DNA from 4 places in the Streptomyces sp. NPDC087844 genome. Region 3 is predicted to be linked to each of the others. Evidence: riboswitches for the same ligand, from Rfam matches in the RefSeq annotation. Region 3 holds a riboswitch; each other region holds the start of a gene.
What was found. A riboswitch is a leader RNA that binds a small molecule or an ion and turns the genes downstream of it on or off. The one in region 3 is predicted to bind cyclic di-AMP.
Positions count from the first base shown of each region.

Region 1: another riboswitch for cyclic di-AMP. It lies ahead of ACIOKD_RS03250 (M23 family metallopeptidase); the one in region 3 lies ahead of ACIOKD_RS29445 (M23 family metallopeptidase).
Region 2: another riboswitch for cyclic di-AMP. It lies ahead of ACIOKD_RS03965 (transglycosylase family protein); the one in region 3 lies ahead of ACIOKD_RS29445 (M23 family metallopeptidase).
Region 4: another riboswitch for cyclic di-AMP. It lies ahead of ACIOKD_RS16840 (transglycosylase SLT domain-containing protein); the one in region 3 lies ahead of ACIOKD_RS29445 (M23 family metallopeptidase).

Region 1 is NZ_JBIUVD010000001.1:809,296-812,496, forward strand. It holds gene ACIOKD_RS03245 (GntR family transcriptional regulator) at 1-632, opposite strand, end outside; gene ACIOKD_RS03250 (M23 family metallopeptidase) at 918-1,703, opposite strand; cyclic di-AMP (ydaO/yuaA leader) riboswitch at 1,716-1,871, opposite strand; gene ACIOKD_RS03255 (M16 family metallopeptidase) at 2,118-3,201, opposite strand, start outside.
Region 2 is NZ_JBIUVD010000002.1:65,715-68,915, forward strand. It holds gene ACIOKD_RS03955 (cytochrome P450) at 1-478, shown strand, start outside; gene ACIOKD_RS03960 (transglycosylase family protein) at 697-1,599, shown strand; cyclic di-AMP (ydaO/yuaA leader) riboswitch at 1,818-1,988, shown strand; gene ACIOKD_RS03965 (transglycosylase family protein) at 1,993-2,700, shown strand; gene eno (phosphopyruvate hydratase) at 3,107-3,201, shown strand, end outside.
Region 3 is NZ_JBIUVD010000017.1:191,731-194,931, forward strand. It holds gene ACIOKD_RS29440 (PP2C family protein-serine/threonine phosphatase) at 1-1,035, shown strand, start outside; cyclic di-AMP (ydaO/yuaA leader) riboswitch at 1,347-1,504, shown strand; gene ACIOKD_RS29445 (M23 family metallopeptidase) at 1,516-2,568, shown strand; gene ACIOKD_RS29450 (PrsW family intramembrane metalloprotease) at 2,641-3,201, opposite strand, start outside.
Region 4 is NZ_JBIUVD010000007.1:200,516-203,716, forward strand. It holds gene ACIOKD_RS16835 (CocE/NonD family hydrolase) at 1-907, shown strand, start outside; cyclic di-AMP (ydaO/yuaA leader) riboswitch at 1,274-1,436, shown strand; gene ACIOKD_RS16840 (transglycosylase SLT domain-containing protein) at 1,441-2,172, shown strand; gene ACIOKD_RS16845 (HAD family hydrolase) at 2,166-3,071, opposite strand.

The DNA.
Region 1 (3,201 bases), on a different contig from region 3:
CCACCGCCGGGGAACCGCAGCCGGTGGGCGGACGTCGCCCGCTCCGTGTGCAGCGCCGTGATCGTCCTCGCCCGGTCGCTGTCACCGCGGGCCACCGCGTCCACGATGGCCCCGTGCTCGGTCCAGGACTCGGCGGGGTGCGCGGACGCCTCGACCGAGTACATCCAGGCGATCTTGTGCCGCAGCTGGCCGAGCGTCGAGGTCAGCGCCGGGCTGCCCGAGGACTGCGCGAGCGTCTCGTGGAACCAGCCGCCGAGCGAGCGCAGATCCTCGCTGTTGCCCCGCCTCGCCCGCTCCTGACCGAGCCTGACCAGGCCGCGCAGCACCTTGAGATGGGCCTCGGTGCGCCGCTGGGCGGCACGGGCGGCGCCCAGTGGCTCCAGCAGCACGCGCATCTCCAGGAGGTCGGCGGCCTCCTGCTCCGTGGGTTCCGCGACGCACGCGCCCGCGTGCCGACGGGTGACCACGAAGCCCTCCGCCTCCAGGGTGCGCAGCGCCTCGCGCACGGGAACCCGCGAGACGCCGTAGCGGCGCGCGAGCAGTTCTTCGGTGAGCCGGCTGCCGCGCTCGTAGACACCCGCGACGATGTCGTCCCGGATCGCCGTGCATACCGAGCGCGCGGGAATACGCATGACCGGACCTCCGCCTTAATCCCCGCGAAACGCGGTCGATTGACGCTTGTTCGGTGACTCTATTGCAGAGAACGGGAAATTCCGAAGGCAGCCGGGAATCCATGGATATTTTTTGGACACACCGCGCTTGTGAACAGGCAGTCGTCCGGTGCGAAAGTGACCGGAAGCCGTCCGAAGGCGCGAAGGCCCCGGCTCGGTGAGCCGGGGCCGGGGCCTTCGACGGAGGCTGCCGTGCGGCAGTGCGGTGCCGTGCGGCAGTGCGGTGCGGTGCGGGGTGCCGTGCGGTCAGACGTTCACGCCGTGCCCGCGAAGGTACGCGACGGGGTCCATGTCGGATCCGTACTCCGCGGTCGTCCGCGCCTCGAAGTGCAGGTGCGCCCCCGTGACGTTGCCGGTCGCCCCGGAGAGGGCTATCTGCTGTCCCGGAGTGACCGTCTGGCCGACCGAGACACCGATGGACGAGAGATGCCCGTACTGGGTGTACGTGCCGTCAACCATCTTGATGACGACCTGGTTGCCGTAGGAGCCGCCCCAGCCTGCCTCCACGACGGTGCCGGAGCCCACCGCGTGCACGGCGGTACCACTGGCGGCGTGGAAGTCGATGCCGGTGTGGCTGCCGGAGGACCAGACGCCGCCACCGGCCTGGTAGGAGGTGGAGACGTACGAGCCGGTGATCGGCGCGGTGTAGGCGTTGAGGCGCTTGCGCTCGGCCTCGCGGGCCGCACGGACCTTGGCCTCGCGCTCCTCCTCGGCCTTCGCCTTGGCCTTGGCCGCGGCTTCCGCCGCACGCTTCTCAGCGGCGGCCTCGGCCTTCTCGCGGGCGGCGGCCTGCTCGGCGGCCTGGCGCTGGGCGGCGGCCTGCGCGTCGATCTCGTGGGCGACCAGGTCGTCCATGGTGACGGCCTTGAGGGGACCTGTCTGCTCGATCTCGCTCTCGGCGGCGAACGCCGGGGCGGCCAGCGTGCCCACGACACCGGTGGTGGCCAGGGCGGCGACGCCGACGGTCCTGCGGGTGGTGCGCGTCATGCGGCTGGGAAGACGGTGCTTCCCTGTGGCGCGGGTGAACGCCATGAAGTGGCTGGTCCTTTCCTTCCTTCTCGCCTACCGGGTTAGCTGACGGGTTCGGAGCAGGAAGGTCTCCTACGGACCCCCTTCGGGAAGGGCGTCCGATTCACCCCAGGGACATGGGTCCCCGGCTCCCCTGGCTCGCGCCGTACGGGGACTCGGCGATGACTGTCCGGTGCCGCGGACGCGGCGCAGTGCCTGACGAACAGCCGGACCGACGCTAAGCGGCGCCTCTTTCAATAGACAAACGGATCACCATTTTTGTAGCGCACGCCACAGGGCAGACAGGCAACTTCCCTGCAATACGGACACACCGTGGGCGTAGAAGGACAGGAAAGGGCCCGGGTGACTCGTCCAGCCACCCGGGCCCCGGCCGTGACAGGTCCTGCTCGATCTCAGGCCCTGCCCGGTCACCGATCCCTACTCGGCTCGCACGACGCTGACTTCGCCGACGCCGAGGGCCCTGACGGGCTCCTCGATCTGCGCCGCGTCACCGACGAGGACGGTCACCAGACGGTCCACCGGGAACGCGTTCACGGCTGCCGCGGTGGCCTCCACGGTGCCGGTCGCGGCGAGCTGCTTGTACAGCGTCGCCTGGAAGTCGTCCGGCAGATGCTGTTCGACCTGGTCGGCGAGCGTGCCCGCGACGGCGCCCGCGGTCTCGTACTTCAGGGGCGCCACACCCACCAGGTTCTGCACGGCGACATCGCGCTCGGCGTCCGTCAGGCCCTCGGCTGCGAGGGTGCGCAGCACCTTCCACAGGTCGTCGAGCGCCGGGCCGGTGTTCGGGGTGTCCACGGAGCCGCTGATGGCGAGCATCGAGACGCCCGTCCCGTCCGGAGCGGAGCGCAGCACCTGGCCGAACGCCCGCACACCGTAGGTGTATCCCTTCTCCTCGCGCAGGACACGGTCCAGGCGCGAGGTGAGGGTGCCACCGAGGCAGTACGTGCCGAGCACCTGGGCGGGCCACACGCGGTCGTGCCGGTCCGCGCCGACGCGGCCGATGAGCAGCTGCGTCTGGACGGCTCCGGGCCGGTCGACGATGATCACGCGGCCGGTGTCGTCGGCGGTCACCGAGGGCACGGGGCGCGCCTGGGCCTGCGATCCGGTCCAGGCACCGAGCGTGTCCCCGAGCAGCGCGTCGAGGTCGACGTCCGTGAGGTCGCCGACGACGACCGCGGTGGCCGTGGCGGGGCGCACGTGCTTCTCGTAGAAGGCGCGGACGGCCGCCGAGTCGATCGCGGTGACCGTCTCCTCGGTGCCCTGGCGCGGACGCGACATCCGCAAGTCCGCCGGGAAGAGCTGCCGGGACAGCTCCTTGGCGGCCCGCCGGGCCGGGTTGGCGCTCTCGTGCGGGATCTCGTCGAGCCGGTTGCGCACCAGCCGCTCGATCTCGCCGTCCTCGAAGGCGGGTGCCCTGAGGGCGTCGGCGAGCAGGCCGAGCGCCTTGGGCAGGCGGGAGACGGGGACTTCGAGGCTGAGCCGTACGCCGGGGTGGTCCGCG
Region 2 (3,201 bases), on a different contig from region 3:
CCTGCTCACCCACCCGGAGCAGCGGCGGCGGCTGCAGGACTCCCTCGCGGCCGGCCACACGGACCTGCTCGCGACCGGCGTGGAGGAACTGCTCCGTTACGACGGGCCCGTGGAGCTGGCCACCTGGCGGTTCGCCACCGAACCGCTCAGCGTCGGCGGTCAGGACATCGCCGCCGGTGACCCCGTACTCGTCGTGCTCGCGGCGGCCGACCGTGATCCCGGCCGGTTCGAGGACCCGGACACGCTCGACCTCTCCCGCAGTGACAACCAACACCTCGGTTACGGGCACGGAATCCACTACTGCCTCGGCGCGCCCCTCGCCCGGCTGGAGGGCCGGACCGCGCTGGCGACGCTGCTGACCCGCCTGCCCGACCTGCGACTCGCGGGAGATTCGGCGGATTTGAGGTGGCGTGGCGGGCTCATCATGCGTGGGTTGCGCACGCTTCCGGTGGAGTTCACCCCGGTCGCGAAGTCTTGACGGAAGTTCTGCGGCTGTAGCACCGAAGGCAACGGAAGGTGAGACTCCGTCAACTCTGTGATCTTCACGTTATCTGCGCTGCATCGACTTGTGACAAGAGTTCGAGTGCCACTACGTTCACCCATCAATGCGGCAGGTCCGCCCGTCGCAGCAGTCACGAGCACGGCTTTCCGCCGTGCCCCGTGCGTACTCCTTGCTGTCACGCGAAAGGCAACCGCATGCTCTCCGGGAACGGCCGCCATCGTCGCCCCCGCCAGGCCCCGGCGCTCCTCGTCGCCGCCGGCGTGGCCGGATCGGCCATCGCGATCCCCCTGCTCGGTGCGAGCGGCGCGAGTGCCGCCAGCGGCACGACCTGGGACGCGGTCGCCGAGTGTGAGAGCGGTGGCTCATGGAGCGCCGACACCGGCAACGGGCTCTACGGCGGCCTCCAGATGAACCAGGAGACCTGGGAGGAACACGGTGGCCTCGACTACGCGCCGAGCGCCGACCAGGCCAGCCGTTCGCAGCAGATAGCCGTCGCCGAGAAGATCCTCGCGGACCAGGGGACGAGCGCCTGGGTGACCTGTGGTCTCGTCGCCGGTCTGACGCAGGACTCCGACTCCGCCGACGTCGACACGGGCCTCGCCGAGGACTCTCCGAGCCCGTCGGCCGACGCGGACGCGACAAAGGGGAGCGACGGCGCGAAGTCCGACTCCTCGACGGACTCCGATGCGAAGTCCTCCGACGACTCCGCCTCGGAGTCACAGAGAACGGACAGCTCGTCCGCGGACACCAAGGCGAAGAGTGACGACTCGGACAAGTCGTCCCAGAATGACGACGCTTCGGCCGACGCGGCCGCGGACAACTCCGGCCGTCATCGGGGTGGCAGCGCCGAAGAGGTCGACATGGCCCCCCGCGCTGACGACTACGCCGGCCGGCACGCCTCGCGCATCGACAGCACCTCACGCGTCCTCGCCGACGAAGGCTCGTACGCGGTCCGTTCCGGGGACAGTCTCTCCAGCATCGCCGACTCCCTTGGTGTCGACGGCGGGTGGAGCGAGCTCTATGCCGCGAACAAGGACAGCATCGGCGCCGACCCGGACTTCATCATCCCCGGTCAGCGCATCACGGTCGACGGCTGAGCGGCATCGAGCAAGTAGTGATCAAGGCGCCGAATCGGGCGAAAACCAGCGGTAGTTCGCGCTGAATGTCCGATTTGGCGAATTGAGACATGGATCTCAACACCCCTGATCGTCTTTGAAATTCGGCGCGGCCCGTGTCTACGGTCGTGACCGCTCGCCATTGGTGAGCCCCGACGGTCGCACGCCGAATCCTGCCAACGGCCGTACGGGAACAGTCGTCGCGTAAAGCGCCGTAGGCAGGAGCGGGGGACCCAAGGTAAGTGCCGGAACCGGTCGTCGAGACCGGGTACGGCTTGGGGTTAAGCCGTGTGACAGCAGTGTCGCGCGGCCGGGCAACTCACTTGGCCCGAACCCGACAGCTCACCTCGCAGGCGTCGGTGAGGGGATCACTTCATGCTGCTTTCGAGCAAGGGCAAGCACCGTCGCCCGACACTTGCCAACCGGACTACCCGTCTCGCCACGCTGGCCGGTGTCACCACCGCCGCCGTCGCCGTCCCGCTGATGGGCGCCACGGGCGCCTCCGCCGCCACTGCCTCCGAGTGGGACACCGTCGCCCAGTGCGAGTCCGGCGGCAACTGGTCGATCAACACCGGGAACGGCTACTACGGCGGCCTGCAGTTCTCGTCCTCCACCTGGGCCGCGTACGGCGGCAGTTCGTACGCCTCCACCGCCGACCAGGCGTCCAAGTCCCAGCAGATAGCCGTCGCCGAGAAGGTCCTCGCGAGCCAGGGCAAGGGTGCCTGGCCGAGCTGCGGCGTGGGCCTGTCCGGCGCCTCGACCGGTGGCTCCACCGCCCCCTCGGGCTCCGACAGCTCCAACCAGGGCACCTCGCAGCCGCAGCAGCAGAACTCGCAGTCCTCCGAGGAGCGCGCCTCGCGTTCCCAGGACCGTCCGGCCGCGAAGAAGACCGTCGAGACCCCGACCGGCAAGAAGGTCGAGAAGGGCGACGGCGAGTACAAGGTCGTCAAGGGCGACACCCTCAGCGGGATCGCCGACAAGAAGAACGTCAAGGGCGGCTGGGCGAAGCTGTACAAGCTGAACGACGACATCGTCGACGACGCCGACTTCATCTTCCCGGGCCAGCAGCTGCACCTCAGCTGAACCCCGGCTGACGGTGGCGCCGGATGTCCGGTCGAGGCACTGGCCGCTCGGCCTCGACCGGAAGTCCGGCCCACATCCGAATCGCCGCTGAACCACAGCGCTCTCACATCCGTGTCCTTCATAGTGGAGGCCTCGTGAGGGCCACCCCCGTCCCCCACGGGCTCCCCGCTCCGGTGCGTGTTCCCCCGTACGCACCGGGGCGGGGCTTTTCTGTGAGTGCCTCCGCCCCTGCCTCCGCCCGCGTCTTTGTTCCGTTCGGAAACAATTTCCTCTCGGTTCTGTCCAGGAGGCGGTCGAGGGCTGGCCGATCCCCGGCAGCCGGTTAGGCTCATCCCGCGGGGCCACCACGGCCTGCGCGCAACCGGGCCTCCGGCCCGGCACAGCTTGTGTCACATCCCAGAAGGAGATGCTCGTGCCGTCCATCGACGTCGTCGTAGCCCGGGAAATCCTGGACTCCCGAGGCAACCCCACGGTCGAGGTCGAGGTCGGCCTCGACGACGG
Region 3 (3,201 bases):
CGCGTGCTGCCCGCGCTGCTGATCGTCGCCGGTGTCCTCTACGACCTCCTCACCCCGCGGTACTTCACCGCCGCGCCCTTCCTCTCGGCCGCCTCGCTCGTCGCCGCGCCCCTGCTGTCGCGCGGCGCCACCGTGTGGACGGGCGTCGCGGGGACGGCGGCCATGGTCCTCGTGAGCCTGCGGTTCGCCATCGACGCGAGCGGGATCACCGAGATCGCCACCGTGGCCGTCGTGGCCTGCCTCGCCGTCGTCATCAACCGGCTCGTGAGCCTGGGCAACGCCCGCCTGGCCTCCGCCCACGAGATCGCCGAGGCCACCCAACGGGCCGTACTGCCCGAACCGGCCGCGCGGACCGGCGGGCTCGACCTCGCGGTCAGATACGTGGCGGCGCAGACCGACGCGCTCATCGGGGGCGACCTCTACGCCGTGCAGGACACCCCGCACGGCGTACGGCTCGTCGTGGGCGACGTCAGAGGGAAGGGCATGGGCGCGGTCGCCGCCGTGGCCGTCGTCATCGGTGCGTTCCGGGAGGCCGCCGAACAGGAGACCACCCTGGAGGCGGTCGCCCAGCGGCTGGAGCGGTCACTGATGCGTGAGGGTGTGCGGCGCGACAGCGTCGAGGTCTTCGAGGGCTTCATCACCGCCGTGCTCGCCGAGATCCCGCACGGCGCCCAGCGCGTCCGACTCGTCAACCGCGGCCACCCCGGACCGCTCCTGCTGCGCGGCGACGGAACCGTACACACGCTCGCCGCGGCGGAACCCGCGCTGCCGCTCGGGATGGGCGACCTGGGCGCCTGGCCCGACCGCGCGCAGGAGGAGGAGCTGCCGTGCGGCGCCATGCTGCTCTTCTACACGGACGGGCTGTCCGAGGCCCGGGACGAGCGGGGCGTCTTCTTCGATCCGGTGCGATGGCTGTCCGGGCGGGACTTCGCCGGCCCCGACGCGCTGCTCGCCGAGCTGGTGGACGACGTGGCCCGGTACGCCGGGGGCGGGGGCACGGACGACATGGCGCTGCTCGCCGTGCGACGGCCGTAAGGGCTGGGGGCTGGGGGCTGAGGGCTGAGGGCTACGGGCTGACGGCTACGGCTGGGAGGGTGTTGGGCGCCGCTCCGGACCTATATCACCTGCAGTAGTCGAACGACGCCCCTGCGCATAGCAACTGACGCACCATCAACAAAAGCGGTACCTGTGAATGGCGAGCAACTCGCCCGATTTACCCCGCTCACAGTGTTTAAGTCCAGGCCGGGAGCCGTAACGATCATCAAGAACAGCTTGGAATCCGGTGCCTGCGTCTATTAACGTTCGATAACGCAGCGCGGTGTCCCAGCCGTCACAAGAGACGGCTCCGTGCGCACGCGCCGAATCCCGCAAGGGAACCGGGGAACCACCTACATGGGGTGAATCGCGGGTCTTTCGTGGTGGTGAACACCGCGGTTGACGCGCGTAGGAGACCTTCCTGCTCCGAACCCGTCAGCTAACCCGGTAGGCGAGAAGGAAGGAAAGGAGCGCGCCCACGTGGCGTTCAACAGGCCTGCCCCCACACCGTCGTTCATACCGGACGAGGTGACGGGAGAGACCTCGGGCGAGAAGAAGCCCGACACCTTCGCCTTCGGCGCCCGCAAGGACGACGAGACCTGGGAGGTCTGGAATCCGAGCGCGGAGACCGTTCCTCCCGTCCGCGGCCGGCACCGCGTCTCCAAGCAGCGTGGCGGGGGACTCGCCCGCAGCTCCACCGTTCTGGGCGTCGGTGTCATAGCCGCCGTCGGCGCGGGCGGCATGGCCTCCGCGCAGACCGGCAAGCCGCCGGTGTCGATCTCGATCCCCGACCTGCCCAACGTCGGCTCGCTGATCTCCGACGACGAAGAGGCCCCGGAGGGTTCCAGCACGGCGCTCACCGCCGCCGGCCTCACCGAGGCCGACGCCGAGGAGGGCAACGCCGACGCCGGCGAGGCCCTGCGCTCGCGCATCATGCTCCAGGCCGAACTCCAGCAGGACCAGGTCGACCGCGAGGCCCAGGCCGCCGCCGAGGCCGCTGCCGCGAAGAAGGCCGCCACGCTCGCGGCCAAGGAGCAGGACGCGGCGAAGGCCAAGGCCGCCGCCGCGAAGGAGAAGAAGGAGGAGGAGGCCAAGGCGAAGGCCGAGGCCGCGCGCTTCGCCGCGCTCGCCAAGCAGTTCACACTGCCCACCTCCTCGTACACGATCACCTCCACCTTCGGGCAGTCCGGCTCGCTGTGGTCCTCCGGTCAGCACACGGGTCTGGACTTCGCCGCTCCCACGGGTACCCCGATCAAGGCCGTTCACAGCGGCACGATCACCGAGGCGGGCTGGAACGGCTCGTACGGCTACCGCACGGTCCTCACGCTCGACGACGGTACGGAGCTCTGGTACGCCCACCAGTCGTCGATCGGCGTCAGTGTCGGGCAGAAGGTCAGCACGGGCGACGTCATCGGGCGCGTGGGTGCCACCGGCAACGTCACCGGGGCGCACCTCCACCTGGAGGTCCACACCGGCGGCGGCACCGGGATCGACCCGATGGCCTGGCTGCGCGGCAAGGGCCTCAACCCGTAAACCACATCTCGGCGGCCGGCGTCGCGGCGGGTGTCCTGTGTCTTCAGGGGCGCGGGGAACTGCGATACGGCGTCAGGACCGGTACGGGTTGTACACGGGGTACGGAGGCGGATACCCGTACCCCGGCAGAGGCCACGGCGCCGGAGGCGGAGCCGTCGCCCGCGCCGCGTACGCCAGCGCGGGGCGCGCCGGCTCCCGCCGCGCCCACAGCTCGTGCAACAACTCCCGCTCGCGCACGGCGAAGTCCGCACCCGCACGCCCCCGCCGCCCCCGGTGCCGCAGAAACGCCAGCGACGTCGCGTACGCCTCGTACTCCGCCACCGCACGCCCCGCGTCCCGCCCGCCATGATGCGTGGCGTACTCCCGGGCCAGCCGCCGTGCCTTCATCGAGCCGAGGACGAACGGCTCGGGCGCGGCCAGCCACCCGGCCACGGCGTACGAGGGCAGTTCCGTACGGACCGTGCCCAGTTCGCGCTGGCGCGTCCAGACGGCCAGCCAGGTGAGCAGCCCGAAGGACGGGACCATGAAGGCCGCGTAGACCGCGAAGAAGCCGTACTCACCGAAAGCCGACGAGCCGTTCCACATCGCGTGCATGCCCATCGCGAGCAACAGCCCGGTGAGGGGCAGGAGGAC
Region 4 (3,201 bases), on a different contig from region 3:
CGGGCTGGACGCCGGCCGCTTCTTCCCCTTCGGCAACGAGGCGGACCTGCCGCCGGACCAGCGGGAGGAGGACGCGCGGTCGGTGTGCTTCGAGTTCGACGTCCAGGAAGAGACCTGGGTACTGGGCCGCCCGCGCGTGCGCCTGAGGCTCACCTCGCCGGTGATGCGTGGACAAGTAGTGGCCCGTCTGTGCGACGTGGCCCCCGACGGCTCCTCGACCCTGGTCACCCGAGGCGTCCTGAACCTGACAGCCCGTCACGGTCGTGACCAGGTGGTTCTCTGGAAACCGGGCTCTACGGAGGAGGTGCTTTTCGAGCTGAACGGCATCGGCCACGCCTTCCCTCCGGGCCATCGCATCCGGCTCGCGGTCTCCTCCGCGTACTGGCCGTGGATCTGGCCCCAGCCTGGCTCGGAGGCGGGCTTCACCCTCACTCCGTCGGGGAGCGCGCTGGAACTCCCGCTCCGCGCACAGGAGTCGGACCCCTCCATCGTGTTCGAGGAACCGGAACAGTCGGCTCCGCTGGGCGTGAACTTCCCCGCCACACTGGACGAGCCGCGCCCAGAACGCCTCGTGGTCCGCGATGTGGCCAAGGGTGAATGGCGCCTGGAAGTCGATCCGCGGTACGGCGGCACCCGCGTCTATCCGGACGGCCTCGAATTCACCGAGGACGCGTTGGAGACGTACACGATCAATGAGTCCGACCCGTTGTCGGCACGCACGCGGTCCGACTGGTCCGTCCGGCTGCACCGGCCGGACATGCCGTGGGACGCGAGCGTCGAGACGCGCTCCGAAATCAGTTGCGACGAGACGGACTTCATCACGGCGAACGAAGTGATCTGCAAGGACGGCGACGAAGTGGTGTTCCACCGCACCTGGGAGAAACGCATTCCGCGCACGGCGGGATGAGTCGGGACGGGTTCGCGTACTCCTGCAACCACCCACGGCGACCGGTACCCGGCATCCGGTATCCGGCTACCCGGCATCCGACATGGCGGCACTCGCAGAACGCTGCGTATCACCTTTTTTATGGACATCGGGCACCGGTGCCAGTGAATTGGGTCACGCCCACCCGAAGTGATCGTTTTGTCGAGCCGGTCGATTTCCCTTTACAGAAGCCAAGTTGAACTTTGCCTTCCGTTTTGATCAAGCGATATTCGTCCGACAAGGCAGTTCATGGCCGTCGCTGTGCGAATTCGGGGCTTGTTCACAACATGTGCTCTCGCATACGTTCACGTCACTCCGGACGGAACGCCTAATCCTGCCGCCGCCCGGAAATCCCAGTCACCCATTCACTCGCGTACGGCAGGAGCGGGGGACCCAGGTAAGCCGCCGGTCCGGATATCGGAACGGCTAGGGGTCAAGTCGCGCCCACCACGCGGCCGGGCATCTCCCGCCCGAACCCGACAGCTCACCTCGCAGGCGCCGGAGAGGAATTCGCCATGCCCGCACGAGGCAAGCACCGCCGCCCCAGAAACAGCGCCCTCACCCGTGGCATCGTCGCCGCCGGGACGGGCGGAGCCGCACTCGCGCTCCCCCTCGTGGGGGCCACCGGCGCCCAGGCCGCCCCGAACGCGGTCCCGCAGGTCTCGCTGGTCACCTACAAGGTGGTCGAGGGCGACACCCTGACCAAGATCGCCAAGTCGCACACCACGGGCGACTGGAAGAAGCTCTACAAGGCCAACCGCGCGGTCATCGGCGACGACCCGGCGGTCATCCGGCCGGGCCTCAAGCTCACCGTGGGCACGAAGAACGGCCAGACCTCGGCCAAGACCGCCAAGACCGCCAAGGCAGCCACGACGTCCAAGGCGTCCACGGCCTCCGCCGTCACCCCGGCCTCCGCGACGACCTACACGGACGACCTCGACGGCTGGATCAAGCAGTCCCTGGACGTCATGGCCCAGCAGGGCATACCGGGCACCTACGACGGCATCTACCGCAACATCATCCGCGAGTCGTCGGGCAATCCGCAGGCCATGAACAACTGGGACTCCAACGCGGTCGCCGGTACGCCGTCGAAGGGGCTTCTGCAGGTCATCGACCCGACCTTCTCGGCGTACCACGTGACCGGTACGTCGCTGGACCCGTTCGACCCGGTCGCCAACATCACGGCGGCGTGCAACTACGCCGCCGCGCGCTACGGCTCGATCGACAACGTCTTCGGCGCCTACTGACCGACCCGTCGGCCGACCCGGGGGCCCGTCCCCCGGTCGGTCCGGTCGGTCCGGTCGGTCCGGTCGGTCCGGTCGGTCCGGTCGGTCCGGTCGGTGGGGAACATGCGCTCCAGGACCACCGCGATACCGTCGTCCTCGTTCGAGAGAGTGATCTCGTCGGCCACGGACTTGAGTTCGGGATGCGCGTTGGCCATCGCGACCCCGCGCGCGGCCCAGTCGAACATGGGGATGTCGTTCGGCATGTCTCCGAAGGCGATGGTCTGCGCCGACGTGAGGCCCAGCCGGGCGGCGGCGAGCGCGAGGCCCGTCGCCTTCGTGATGCCGCATGGCTGGAGTTCGACGGTGCCGGGCCCTGACATCGTCACGGTGGCGAGGGAACCGACCGCTCCACGGGCGGCGGACGCCAACTCGTCGTCGGAGAGCAGGGGATGACGCAGCAGCACCTTGCTGATGGGCTGATTCCAGAGGTCGTCGCGCCGCAGCACCCGTACCGCCGGAAGCGTCGGGTGGGGCATCTCGTAACCCGGCTCGATGAGCGTGAGACCGTCGACCCCGTCCTGGTCGACGGCCGCGTACACCTCGCCGACCTCCGCCTCGATCTTGCCGAGAGCCACCTCGGCCAGCTCTCGTTCGAGCGTGACGGACCACACCATGCGGTCCGCGCCGGCGTCGTACAACTGCGCGCCCTGTCCGCACACCGCGAGACCCTGGCTGCCGAGTTCGTCCAGCAGCGGCCGTACGCGCGGGGCGGGGCGCCCCGTCACCACGAGGTGTCGGGCGCCTGCCCCGACCGCCATCGCCAGCGCCGCGCGCGACCGGTCCGAGAAGGTGTCGTCGCCGCGCAGCAGCGTCCCGTCCAGGTCAGTGGCGATGAGTGAATATGCAATCGGTGGGGCCATGATCAGAGAATACGGATCGAATCCCCCAGCGACTCGACGGGAACCGGACGTCGTCCGGCACCTCGACCACCCCACGCGTCATCGCAGGCCCCTGCAGACCCCTGGAGTTCAGGCCGATCCCATGACATAT